One region of the Ornithinibacillus proteolyticus genome, then DNA from elsewhere that is predicted to be linked to it. Evidence: riboswitches for the same ligand, from Rfam matches in the RefSeq annotation. Region 1 holds a riboswitch; the other holds the start of a gene.
The links. A riboswitch is a leader RNA that binds a small molecule or an ion and turns the genes downstream of it on or off. The one in region 1 is predicted to bind lysine.
Positions count from the first base shown of each region.

Region 2: it holds a riboswitch for lysine, as region 1 does, so the genes downstream of both, AAIB49_RS06930 (YfcC family protein) here and nhaC (Na+/H+ antiporter NhaC) in region 1, are expected to answer to the same signal.

Region 1 is NZ_JBCPXV010000018.1:65,255-71,042, reverse strand. It holds gene AAIB49_RS10290 (NAD(P)H-quinone oxidoreductase) at 54-1,037, shown strand; gene AAIB49_RS10285 (DUF2207 domain-containing protein) at 1,113-2,795, opposite strand; lysine riboswitch at 3,059-3,231, shown strand; gene nhaC (Na+/H+ antiporter NhaC) at 3,466-4,845, shown strand; gene mbcS (acyl-CoA synthetase MbcS) at 5,354-5,788, opposite strand, start outside.
Region 2 is NZ_JBCPXV010000010.1:53,625-59,412, reverse strand. It holds gene AAIB49_RS06940 (cytochrome ubiquinol oxidase subunit I) at 1-208, shown strand, start outside; gene AAIB49_RS06935 (cytochrome d ubiquinol oxidase subunit II) at 211-1,236, shown strand; gene cydS (cytochrome bd oxidase small subunit CydS family protein) at 1,248-1,355, shown strand; lysine riboswitch at 1,426-1,603, shown strand; gene AAIB49_RS06930 (YfcC family protein) at 1,795-3,195, shown strand; gene AAIB49_RS06925 (M20 metallopeptidase family protein) at 3,449-4,612, shown strand; gene AAIB49_RS06920 (hypothetical protein) at 5,582-5,788, shown strand, end outside; gene AAIB49_RS06915 (PhnD/SsuA/transferrin family substrate-binding protein) at 5,719-5,788, shown strand, end outside.

The DNA of each region.
Region 1 (5,788 bases):
CCCTAAAAAGGAATTATCATTCAAAAAAATCCACATAAAAGAGGGTTATCAATATGAAAGCGATTATGACGAAACAACCGGGTGGAGCGGAACAATTACATGTGACAGATGTACCGAAGCCAGAACCCCGTGAAGGTGAACTATTAATTAATGTAAAAGCCGCAGCAATTAATCGTACGGATATTCTTAATCGTGAAGGTCGGACCGGTTATATGACGAATCCCATTCTAGGAATTGAAGTAGCTGGTATCGTGGAAGAAGTCGGACCGAATACAGAAGTAAAAGTCGGTACTCGGGTGATGGGGCTTGTGAATGGTGGAGGGTATGCAGAATATGCAATCATGCCAGCAGAGCGAGCAATGATTATTCCAGAAGGCTTATCCTTTGAAGAGGCAGCGGCCATTCCAGAAGTATTTCTAACCGCATATCAAACCTTATATTGGTTAGGTAGCCTGAACAAAGGGGAAACCGTACTTGTCCATGCTGGCGGAAGTGGTGTCGGAACTGCAGCAATTCAGCTGGCAAAACAGATTTCTTCAGCAAACGTTATCACAACAGCTGGCTCAAAAGCAAAACTAGATTTTGCACAATCCTTAGGCGCAGATTACGGAATCAATTATAAGGAAAAGGATTTTTCTGAGGAAGTATCGCACATTACCGATGGTCAAGGGGTCGATCTGATACTAGACTTTGTCGGTGCATCCTATTGGAACAAAAACCTATCTAGTATTAAGGTGGATGGTCGCTGGGTATTAATTGGTATCCTTGGGGGAGCACAAGTAGAAGTGAACTTGATGGAACTAATGAGCAAACGAGTTCAACTAACAGGCACATTACTGACACCTAGAAGTGATGAATATAAGGCGAAGCTAACAGTTGATTTTTCCCAAGCTACGATAGAACTATTTGAATCCAAACAGCTTAAACCGATTGTCGATTCTGTCTTTGCTTTTGAGGATGTTCAACAAGCACATCGACACATGGAAGAGAATAAAAACATCGGGAAAATCATCTTAAAAGTCGATTCATCAAGCTAAACAAATGTGCACGTTACCCTATTGCACAAAAAAACAATGCTTAGTGGGCATCCTCCCACTAAGCACTTTACATGGTTAAAAAGCACCCGAACCTCCACCACCGCCTACTCCTGTACCAGTCCCTACAGTCGTCGTGGAGGATGAATTAGTAGTTGCAGCAGTAACCGTATCTGCCTCACTAAAGTGCAGATTCGCAGTTGATGCAAGAAGCAGATACATCATAACGTTCGATGAATCCATGCTTTTATTCGATGTGAATATTGGGTTATTCCATATTTTTATTCCCTTATCATTCATACCATATGCATAGTTAACAGCGATGATTTGCTCATCTGTGCTCCATTTCTCCAATTGATTGGGTGGTATTCTATCGAAGTTCTTATTAAACTGTTTCCATTCCTCCCAAATCTTCGCACCTTCTAATGTCTTCGGATTGTAAAAAATACTAAAAGCAAGTAATCCAAGAAACAGAATAATAGAAACTGCCATCCACATAAACAGTTCATGAATACCAAAGAAAACGGCTAATGGAACAAGTAGCAAGCTCAAGAGGGCAACCGTCCATCTAAAGCCTTTCTTTGCTTTAGTAAGTTCTTTCGATTTTACTTCTTGCTTTATTGCGTATATCCATGCTTGAACATGTTTGTTGTAATCATTATGATTCGATTCATCCTCTAAAAATGTTTGCAGTTCTTTAAATCTAAATGTTTTTCCATTACCAATCGTATCAAATAAAAAGTTGATTAACATGTACTCATGGTCATACTCGGTATAACGATCGACTAACAAGAACGTTTCTTGATTTTTTGTTCGCACATAACCTTTCCGAACTAATTCTAATAAAGATGACGTTAGTAACTGGTCTTTCGGTGTGAATGAATTAGTATAATAGATTGTTGCTGGTATGCTCATGTTAAGCTTAGGTATCGTTAACTCCTCTTTTATACGGCGTTGCACATCATGTTTTAGCTCCATTTTTTGCCGTATGCTGACGAAGAGCAATAGAACAAGAAATAGTCCAAAGCCACCAACTATATAAGGAGCGATACGATTTAACCATGCTTTCCTATCCTGGAACGCGGCTAGCTTAGCTTCATTATCTGCTATTTGTTCCAGAATCGAATCTTTCATCATTTTTTCACTGGTTAATGGAGCAGCACCAAAAAGTGTCTCATCATATACTACTTGAATGTCCCCATTCTTCCCATCTTCCACATAACCTAATGAAAATACGGCACCACCATCCGCTGTTACTTCTGCTGTATCATATGCTTCATCATAACCATAAGCCGTAACCTGAACCGCCCTAGCAGGTGGATGTACATAAATCGTCATGTTCTCATATACCGATTCATTACTACTATCAAAAAATGGCCAGTAGAACTGGGCAACATCCTGATACACCTCTACCCCATTCATAATCGTATAACCGAGTTCTATCGTTACCGTTTCTTCATTACCTTTTCGATAGATTTTATATTCGCTATCCTCTTTTTCTACCTTCAATGGCGATCCAGCTTCACTTGCTACAAAATCTTCAATAGCGTTACCTTTCTTCGGAATTATCGTGCGAGTAATACCATTAAATTCACCTTCAAAATCATACGTGAACCTTTCTTTTACCGCAACATCCCCGCTTTCCATTAAATAGGCATCTATCTGAACATCCTTAATAACATAATCCACTTCGGCAAATGCTGGCTCTACAAAAATGAAAAAGGTAAATAGGAAAATGACCGTAACGATCAGTTTTTTCATAAAAAGCAACTCCTTTAGTTTATATACGGATGTTGGATGGATTTGGTTTCAGGTATGTTAGATAGAGGTGTACATCTAATTGCAATTATACGAATTGAATTGGAGTTGTAAAACAAGCCCTACCAGCTACCAATATAGTAGAATGCTAACATACTCCCGCTTGCATACAATCCAATACCCTGATGATTCCAAATACTTGCAAACATACCAAATTATCTAGTATAGTATAATTTGTTGAAAAATTTAATAATACCTTACCAGGTCGGTGAGGTAGAGGCGCGAACATTATGAGTAATCAATCGGAGTATGACATCGATGATGATTGTGGAAAGGAATGCTCGCCGAAGCGTAATAAGGGTCAATCTTATTATTGCTGGGATGTCTTTGAATAAGAGGCATACTGTCATGCAGGTCTGCATGGAGAACTACTGATCGAATGGAAGATGCCATATTGGAAACAATGATAGGTTATTTTCTGTCATTGTTTTTTTGTGTCTTTTTTTCTATCTCCATTTTTAAGACAGGCTACTTTTTAGGCATTGGAGGTAAGGTAAATGAATAAACTAGCTCAACGAGAATAGTCGACAAAAGCGCACTTGATTTACTGTGCGAATTATAAAAGGCTACATACATCGTTACAAAGCAAGTTCATAAAAAAGGAGAAAAAACTATGAAACTATCAACTTGGAAAGCGATTCTACTGCTTGTGTTATCATTTACTGTCGTTTTAGGCGGCATCATATATCTTGGAACCCCTACCACTATTACACTCATTACAGCTGGGGTAGTCGTGATCACCTTATCACTTATCTGGGGAATATCCTGGGAAAAGATAGAAGAAGACTTAATTGAAACCATTAAATCGATGCTTCCAGCTATTTTGATACTGCTAGCTGTGGGGATGTTAATCGGTGCTTGGATGCTGTCTGGAACCATTCCATTAATTGTCTATTATGGCTTGGTAAGCATTGACCCGTCCTTTTTCTTAATTATTACTGCACTTGTCTGTTCGTTTATGTCTATTATGGCAGGAACTTCCTGGGGAACCATTGGTACAGTAGGGGTTGCCTTAATGGGTGTGTCGCTAGGTCTTGGTATTCCGGTACATTACACGGCTGGAGCTGTTGTAGTTGGGGCATTCTTTGGAGATAAACTCTCTCCCTTATCTGACACCACGATTATGGCACCAACCATGGCTGGGGTGAAGCTTGTTGACCATATTAAACATATGCTCTGGACAACGATTCCAGGTTATCTTATCTCATTAGTCCTTTATTTGATTCTAGGCTTCCAATTCGGTGGGCAAATCGAGAATAGCGAGAATGTGAATCTGATTCTATCCACGTTGAGCGAGAATTTTAATCTCAACCCGATATTAATTATTCCACCACTACTTGTCTTACTCTTAATTTATTTTAAAAAGCCAACACTCCCTGTATTCGGTGTAGGTATTATTGCTGGATGTATATTGGCGGTTATTTTCCAAGGAAGAGATGTTTTGGAAGTATTTTCAGCATTAAATAATGGGTACTCTCAAGCAACAAACATACCAATCGTGGATGAGATTGTACAACGAGGCGGAATGTCGAGTATGTTGGGTACCGTTGCTTTGCTTATTAGTGCTGCGGTATTTGGATCCCCATTAAAATCAGCCGGAGTTGTTCATATTCTTTTAGACAAAATTGTCGCACTAGCTAAAAGCGGTAAGGCTATGATGAGCTCTAGTTTAGCTCTACACGGTATTCTATTCACCATTACCGGAAGTTATTATGTGACATACGCTGTCATCGGTCCAATCATAAGCCCACTATATGACAAATTTGGTCTACATCGTAAAAACTGGTCTCGTACGATGGAGGATACTGGAACCGCTCTAGCTCCACTCATCCCATGGGGCGTTACAGGAGCATTTGTAGCGGAAACACTACAAGTATCAACTGGAGAATTCTTCCTTTATGCTCCGATGACTTATCTTGGAATAATCTTTGCTTTGATTTATATCTTTAGTGGAATTGGCATTACGAAGGTGCAAGGGAATAAGGGGGAATAGTAACCTAGTGAAGAACCGTGATTAGTGGTTTATCACGTTATAGTGGCGAGGGATTGTTCCTCCCTTTATATAAAATTGGAATTAAAACGATTTGTCTCAACCACACTAAAATTATACCGTAAAACTCATCATCACCGGATAAATCCCATTCAATTCCAAGGGTAATATTCATATTTAAGAACTAACCCTGGAGTGTATTTAAACTTACACACTTTATTTGACACCGCCTTTGCTTACTACTTTATTTTGGGTATAGAGGATTTCTCTGTACCCTTTTTTTCGCTTTCCTCCCTCATTTAGGGTACTGGAGTGCTCTCTCTATTACCTTTTTCTAACCCTTTCCTCATGTAGGGAATTGAGGCATTCTATCTATTACCTTTTTCTGCTTTCAGTCGTCATTTAGGACCCTGACGCACTCACTCTGTTATCTTATTCCGTTTCCCTCCCTCATTCTATTAAAAAACTTCCATCTTTAAAGGATAGTACCTCAATAGATGGAAGTTTATTCTTATGCTTGATTTTTTTCACGCTGTCTTAACTCAACACGGCGGATTTTACCTGATGATGTCTTCGGTAGTTCATCAATAAATTCAATTTCCCTTGGATATTTATATGGAGCAGTTAATTGTTTCACATGATCCTGCAATTCTTTCACTAACTTCTCCCCTTTATTTACCACGTTACTTTGTAGAACAACGTATGCCTTCACGATATTTCCACGAATTTCATCTGGACTAGCGATGACAGCACATTCTTTTACCGCTGAATGTTTGACCAAAGCATCTTCTACTTCAAAGGGACCGATTGTATAGCCTGAGCTAATGATAATATCGTCATTTCTACCTTCAAACCAGAAATATCCTTCCTCATCTAATGAAGCTTGGTCACCTGTAATATAGAAGTTACCACGACGGGTTTTCCTCGTACGGTCCTCATCCTTGTA
Region 2 (5,788 bases), on a different contig from region 1:
GGTTGGTAGACAGCCATGGATTCTTCGTGGAATTATGCGTACACAAGAAGGAGCGACAACCAATGGAGATGTGGATATTATGCTTCTTTTATTCTGCGGGTTGTACGTAATTCTTGGGATTGGATCTATTGTTATTTTGACCAGAATGTTCCGTAAGAACCCGGTGGAAAGAGAACTAGCAGAACGAAAAGGAGATGTTCCATCATGAGTATAGACCTAGAGATTATCGGAATCGTTGTACTATGGACATTTCTCTTCGGGTATATTTTAATTGCATCGATAGACTTCGGAGCAGGATTTTTCAATGCTTATGGTCTCTTTACGAATAGACAGCATATTTTAACGAAAATCATCCAGCGTTATTTATCACCCGTTTGGGAAGTGACCAATGTATTTCTGGTTTTCTTTTTCGTTGGTGTTGTTGGATTTTTTCCGAAAACGGCATTTTATTATGGGACAACATTACTTGTACCGGTAAGTATTGCGATTGTACTTTTAGCGATTCGGGGTTCTTATTATGCATTTGAAACATACGGCTCTCGTTCCCATAAAGGCTATGCATTCATGTATGGATTATCCGGACTTCTCTTGCCTAGTGCATTATCCATTGTATTGACAATATCGGAAGGTGGTTTTGTATTGATGCAGAATGGGAATCCGGTTCTCGATTATTGGGCGTTGTTTAGTAGCCCATTGACTTGGAGTATTGTCGTGTTAAGTATTTCAAGTGTACTTTATATTTCTGCCGTATTCCTTACCTGGTATGCGAATAAAGCACAGGACAAGCCCGCAACCGCTTTACTTCGCCGCTATGCCTTAATCTGGGCATTGCCAACGATTATTACTGCTGGTGGAATTATTTATGAGCTTCGATTTCACAATCCAGAACATTATGACCGTCTTCTAGGGCTTTGGTGGATGTTTGTCATTTCAGGATTATTATTTGTGGGGACGGTGTGGCTTGTTTGGAGAAGGAAGAACTATGGGGTAGCCTTTGTTCTTCTCATTGGACAGTTTGCATTTGCCTTCTATGGGTATGGTATTTCACATTATCCGTATTTATTATATCCACATGTAACCCTGTATGACAGTTTTACGAATGAAGCGATGGCCATTGCGCTTATCATTGCATTTATTGCTGGGCTGGCTCTATTGATTCCATCGTTATATTTATTGCTTCGGCTTTTCTTGTTTAATAAGGAGTATGTCAGTGGAAAATCAAAACAGGAACATTGAGGTGATGGTTTATGGATGTATTTTTAATCTTTATTGCACCATTTCTAGTGATACTTGCTGGAATAGTGGTGGCATTTTGGTGGGTGCTACGGGACGTGGATATCGGTAAGGAAAAGTAAGAGTTGACAAATCGCTTTATTCTGGTAATATAGTGAACTATATTTCAATTTCATATTGAACCTTGTCATTCGATGAGGTAGAGGTGCGGGTAATAAGAGTAAGCAATCGGAGTATGACATCGATGAGGATTGCCTGAAAGGATTATTTGCCGAAGCGTAATGAAGGTCAAATTCATTATTGCTGGTGTGTCTTCTGAATAAGAAGCATACTGTCATGCAATTTTAGTGCATGGAGAACTACTGATCAGGATGGAGGATAACGTATTGTGTAAAGACAATGGTAGGTTATTTTCCTATTCGTTGTCTTTTTTGTTTAGTCTTGTTCGTTTGCTATACCCCAGCTAGCGGAACGTTACTCATAACAAAAGACCTCAATCATACCTCTCTCAAGTTTTCTATGCACACCCAAAAAAGTTATTTATAGAAAGGGATGTGCATCATGAGCAAAAACTCACCAAAAACACGGAAAAAATTTGAATTTCCACATAGCTTTATTATTTTATTTGGCTTAATGATTATTACAGCTATTACGACTTACTTAATTCCAGCAGGACAATATGAGCGTGTAGTAGATGAAAACGGTCGTACGATTGTAGCTGATGGAACCTATCAAACAATTGAATCTACCCCAACAGGCTTTATGCAGTTATTTGAATCGTTGCATCTAGGAATGGTTGATGCAGCGGAGATAATATTCTTTATCTTTATCGTTGGTGGTTCGTTTGGAATATTAGCTGCAACGAAATCAATCGAAGCAGCATTTGGTTCCCTTACGAAAAAACCAAATGGGAAAGAGATCTTTTTGATCCCAGTTATTATGCTATTTTTAGCGATTTGCGGTGGTTCTTGGGGAATGGCAGAAGAAGTTATTCCATTTATTTTAATTGCGGTACCACTTGCATTACGTATGGGATTTGACTCGATGACAGGTACAGCAATGATATTAGTTGGGGTATATGCTGGTTTTGGATCGGCGTTTATGAATCCATTTACTGTAGGAGTTGCCCAAGGAATTGCTGGCTTACCAACATTCTCTGGAATGGGAGTTCGTATTGTTTTCTGGCTTATCTTTGTTGCTGTAGCTATTGCTTATGTGATGATCTATGCAAGAAAAGTAAGAAAAGATCCGACTATCAGCTTAATGTATGAAGAAGATAAAAAACGTGATATTAGCCTTGATGATCAAAGTAGTCAAGGACTAACAAAGCGCCAGGTAGCAATTTTAGTTGTTCTTGCGCTGACACTAGTTGGACTTGCTGTAGGGGTTATTACACAAGGTTGGTATATTACTGAAATCGCAGCATTATTTGTCATCATGGGGATTGTTGTAGGGATTATTGCTAGATTTAGAATGAATGAGATTGCTAATGCCTTTGTAAAAGGCTGTGAAGAAATGGTACAAGGGGCATTAATTGTTGGCTTTGCATATGGTATTTTAAGAATTCTACAAGATTCTAATACGATTGATACTATTCTTTATTTTGTTTCCAATCTAGTTGCGGACTTACCTACAGCACTTGCAGCTATTGGTATGTTCGTCGTACAAAGTGTATTAAACTTTATTGTTCCTTCTGGAAGTGGACAGGCAGCAATTAGTATGCCAATTATGGCTCCACTTAGTGATTTATTAGGGGTTAGTCGCCAAACTGCAGTACTTGCGTTCCAATATGGTGATGGAATTTCGAACGTTTTCACACCGACAGCTGGTGTGCTAATGGCTTCATTAGCACTCGCGAAAATTCCTTGGATTAAATGGTTGAAATGGATTCTACCATTAGTATTAATTCAATATGCTCTAGGGGCAATATTTGTAACGGTAGCGCATTTATTTATTTGGTAAGTAGTTTTATAAGGCTACCAAGTAAGAGGGAATTGTCCGTGTGAGATTAAACTTACATGGACAGATTGTAAGATAGTAACAGGAAGAATAGCTACGTTCATCAGTGCTCGTGATGGGTTGGGATAAAGGGTTTATTCCATCCATCACCCACTTTTGGGGAGAGAGAAATAGGGCAGAATTTTATCAAAAAGGGTATAATAGATAGAACATATTTATAAACGAGTTAACCAGTAAGACATCGGAGGAATATACTATGCTAGAATCATTATTTACTAGATTAGAAGAAATTTATCCAGAGTTAGTGGAGCTTCGTCGTGATTTTCATATGTATCCAGAGCTTTCGCATCAGGAAGTGAATACGCCTAAAAAGATAGCGGCATATTTAGAAAGTCTAGGAATCGAAGTGAGAACAGAGGTCGGCGGAAGAGGTGTCGTTGGAACATTAAAGGGTGGTAAACCTGGTAAAACGATTGCGTTACGTGCGGACTTTGACGCCTTACCAATTCAAGAGGAAACCGGACTTGCCTTTCAATCTCGTGTGCCCGGTGTGATGCATGCATGTGGACATGATTTACACACTGCTTCACTACTTGGGGTTGCTAAAGTATTAAGTGAATATAAGGATCAGATTCCTGGAACAGTGAAATTCATTCATCAGTTTGCTGAAGAAGCTACCCCAGGTGGAGCAGTACCGATGATTAAGGATGGTTGTTTGGACGGTGTTGATGTCATTTATGGTGCCCATGTGATGTCTACGGAAGATTTAGGGACAGTAAGTGTGAAAGAAGGTTACTTCTCTTCTGCACAGGATGATTTTAATATTACGATTTATGGAAAAGGTGGACATGGTTCACAGCCACATCTAACGGTTGATCCACTAGTCACAGGTAGTCAACTCGTCGTTAATTTGCAACAAATCGTGAGTCGCCGTGTTGATCCACAACAAGCAGCAGCTGTAACGGTTGGTTCATTTGTTAGTGGGGAAGCAAATAATATTATTCCAGATACAGCGGTCATAAAAGGAACAGTTCGTACATTTGATGAAGAGGCACGCACAATCATTGAGGAAGCATTGGAAAGTGTTACACGATCTACCTGTGCACAAAATGGCGCGAAAGTAGATTATGAATATATTAAAGATTGTCCATCTATTTATAATGATCCGGAAGAGACAAAGCGAGTAGAGGAAGTTGCTAAAGGATTGTTTGGTGAAGAGAACCTATCGACGGATGCACCAATGATGGGTAGTGAGGACTTTGCCTTTTATACGAAGGAAATTCCCGCTGTTTACTTTACTGTCGGTGGTCGAAGTGAGGCGTTAGCTGGTGATTATCCGCATCATCATCCGAAGTTCGATGTAGATGAACGTGCGATTATTAATATTGGGAAGATGTTTCTTTCGTTGGTAACAAAATAAAACTACTTTAGCACTAAGGCGCATCTTATGATGTCTTAGTGCTTTTTTTATCTATTAGAGGGAGGTACAGTCCTTACTTTAGGAGAGAATCTTTCCTTTTTTAGGGCACTGACAGCCTCCCTCTGTTCTCTTTTTCTGCTTCATTCTCTCAAAAAGGGCATCGATGCACACTCTCTGTGCCCTTTTTCGGCATCAATCTCTCAAAAAGGTAACAGACACCCGATCTCTGTGCCCTTTTTCTGATTCAATCTCTCAAAAAGGTAACAGACGAACACTCTCTGTGCCCTTTTGCTGCAACAATCAGTCAAAAAGGTAACAGACAGCCACTCTCTGTGCCCTTTTTCCGCATCAATCTCTCAAAAAGGTAACAGACCCCCGCTCTCTGTACCCTTTTTCCGCATCAATCTTGTAAAAAGGTAACAGACAGCCACTCTCTGTGCCCTTTTTCGGCATCAATCTCTCAAAAAGGTAACAGACAGAAATTCTCTGTGCCCTTTTGCTCATCAATCAGTCAAAAAGGTAACAGACAGACGCTCTCTGTGCCCTATTTCCGCATCAATCAGTCAAAAAGGTAACAGACACCCGCTCTCTGTACCCTTTTTCTGCATCAATCAGTCAAAAAGGTAACAGACGAACACTCTCTGTGCCCTTTTCTTGCATCAATCTCTCAAAAAGGTAACAGACAGACATTCTCTGTACCCTTTTTCCGCTTTCTTTCTGGAACCAACCAAATGTATGGATTGGGTAGATGGAATATTCCATGAAACGAGACTGAATAAGGTGGGGGGGAATGCTACTCGTGCCAGCGGAGTAATTCCATAGAAGGATCAAGTACACCCCAAACTTTAAAAGAGCTAGTAGCTCTTTCTATTATGCTATGAAGTTTTTTTTACAAGTATCTCATATAAACTTCATATTCTAGCATTATAATTAAATCCGTTAACACAATATGATTATGGGGGAAATAAATTGAAAAAATTATTGTATGTCATCGTGGTTGGTATGTTTATTAGCTTGCTAGCGGCATGTGGATCTTCGGATGATGTAGAATCAAATAAGGAAAAAATCCAAATAATAATTCTGAGGAAGGCTCTAGTAATCAAGCCATTGAAAGGTTATCAATTGGATTCGTTCCATCGAGAGAGCCTGATGAAATTATTACAGCAACAGAACCAC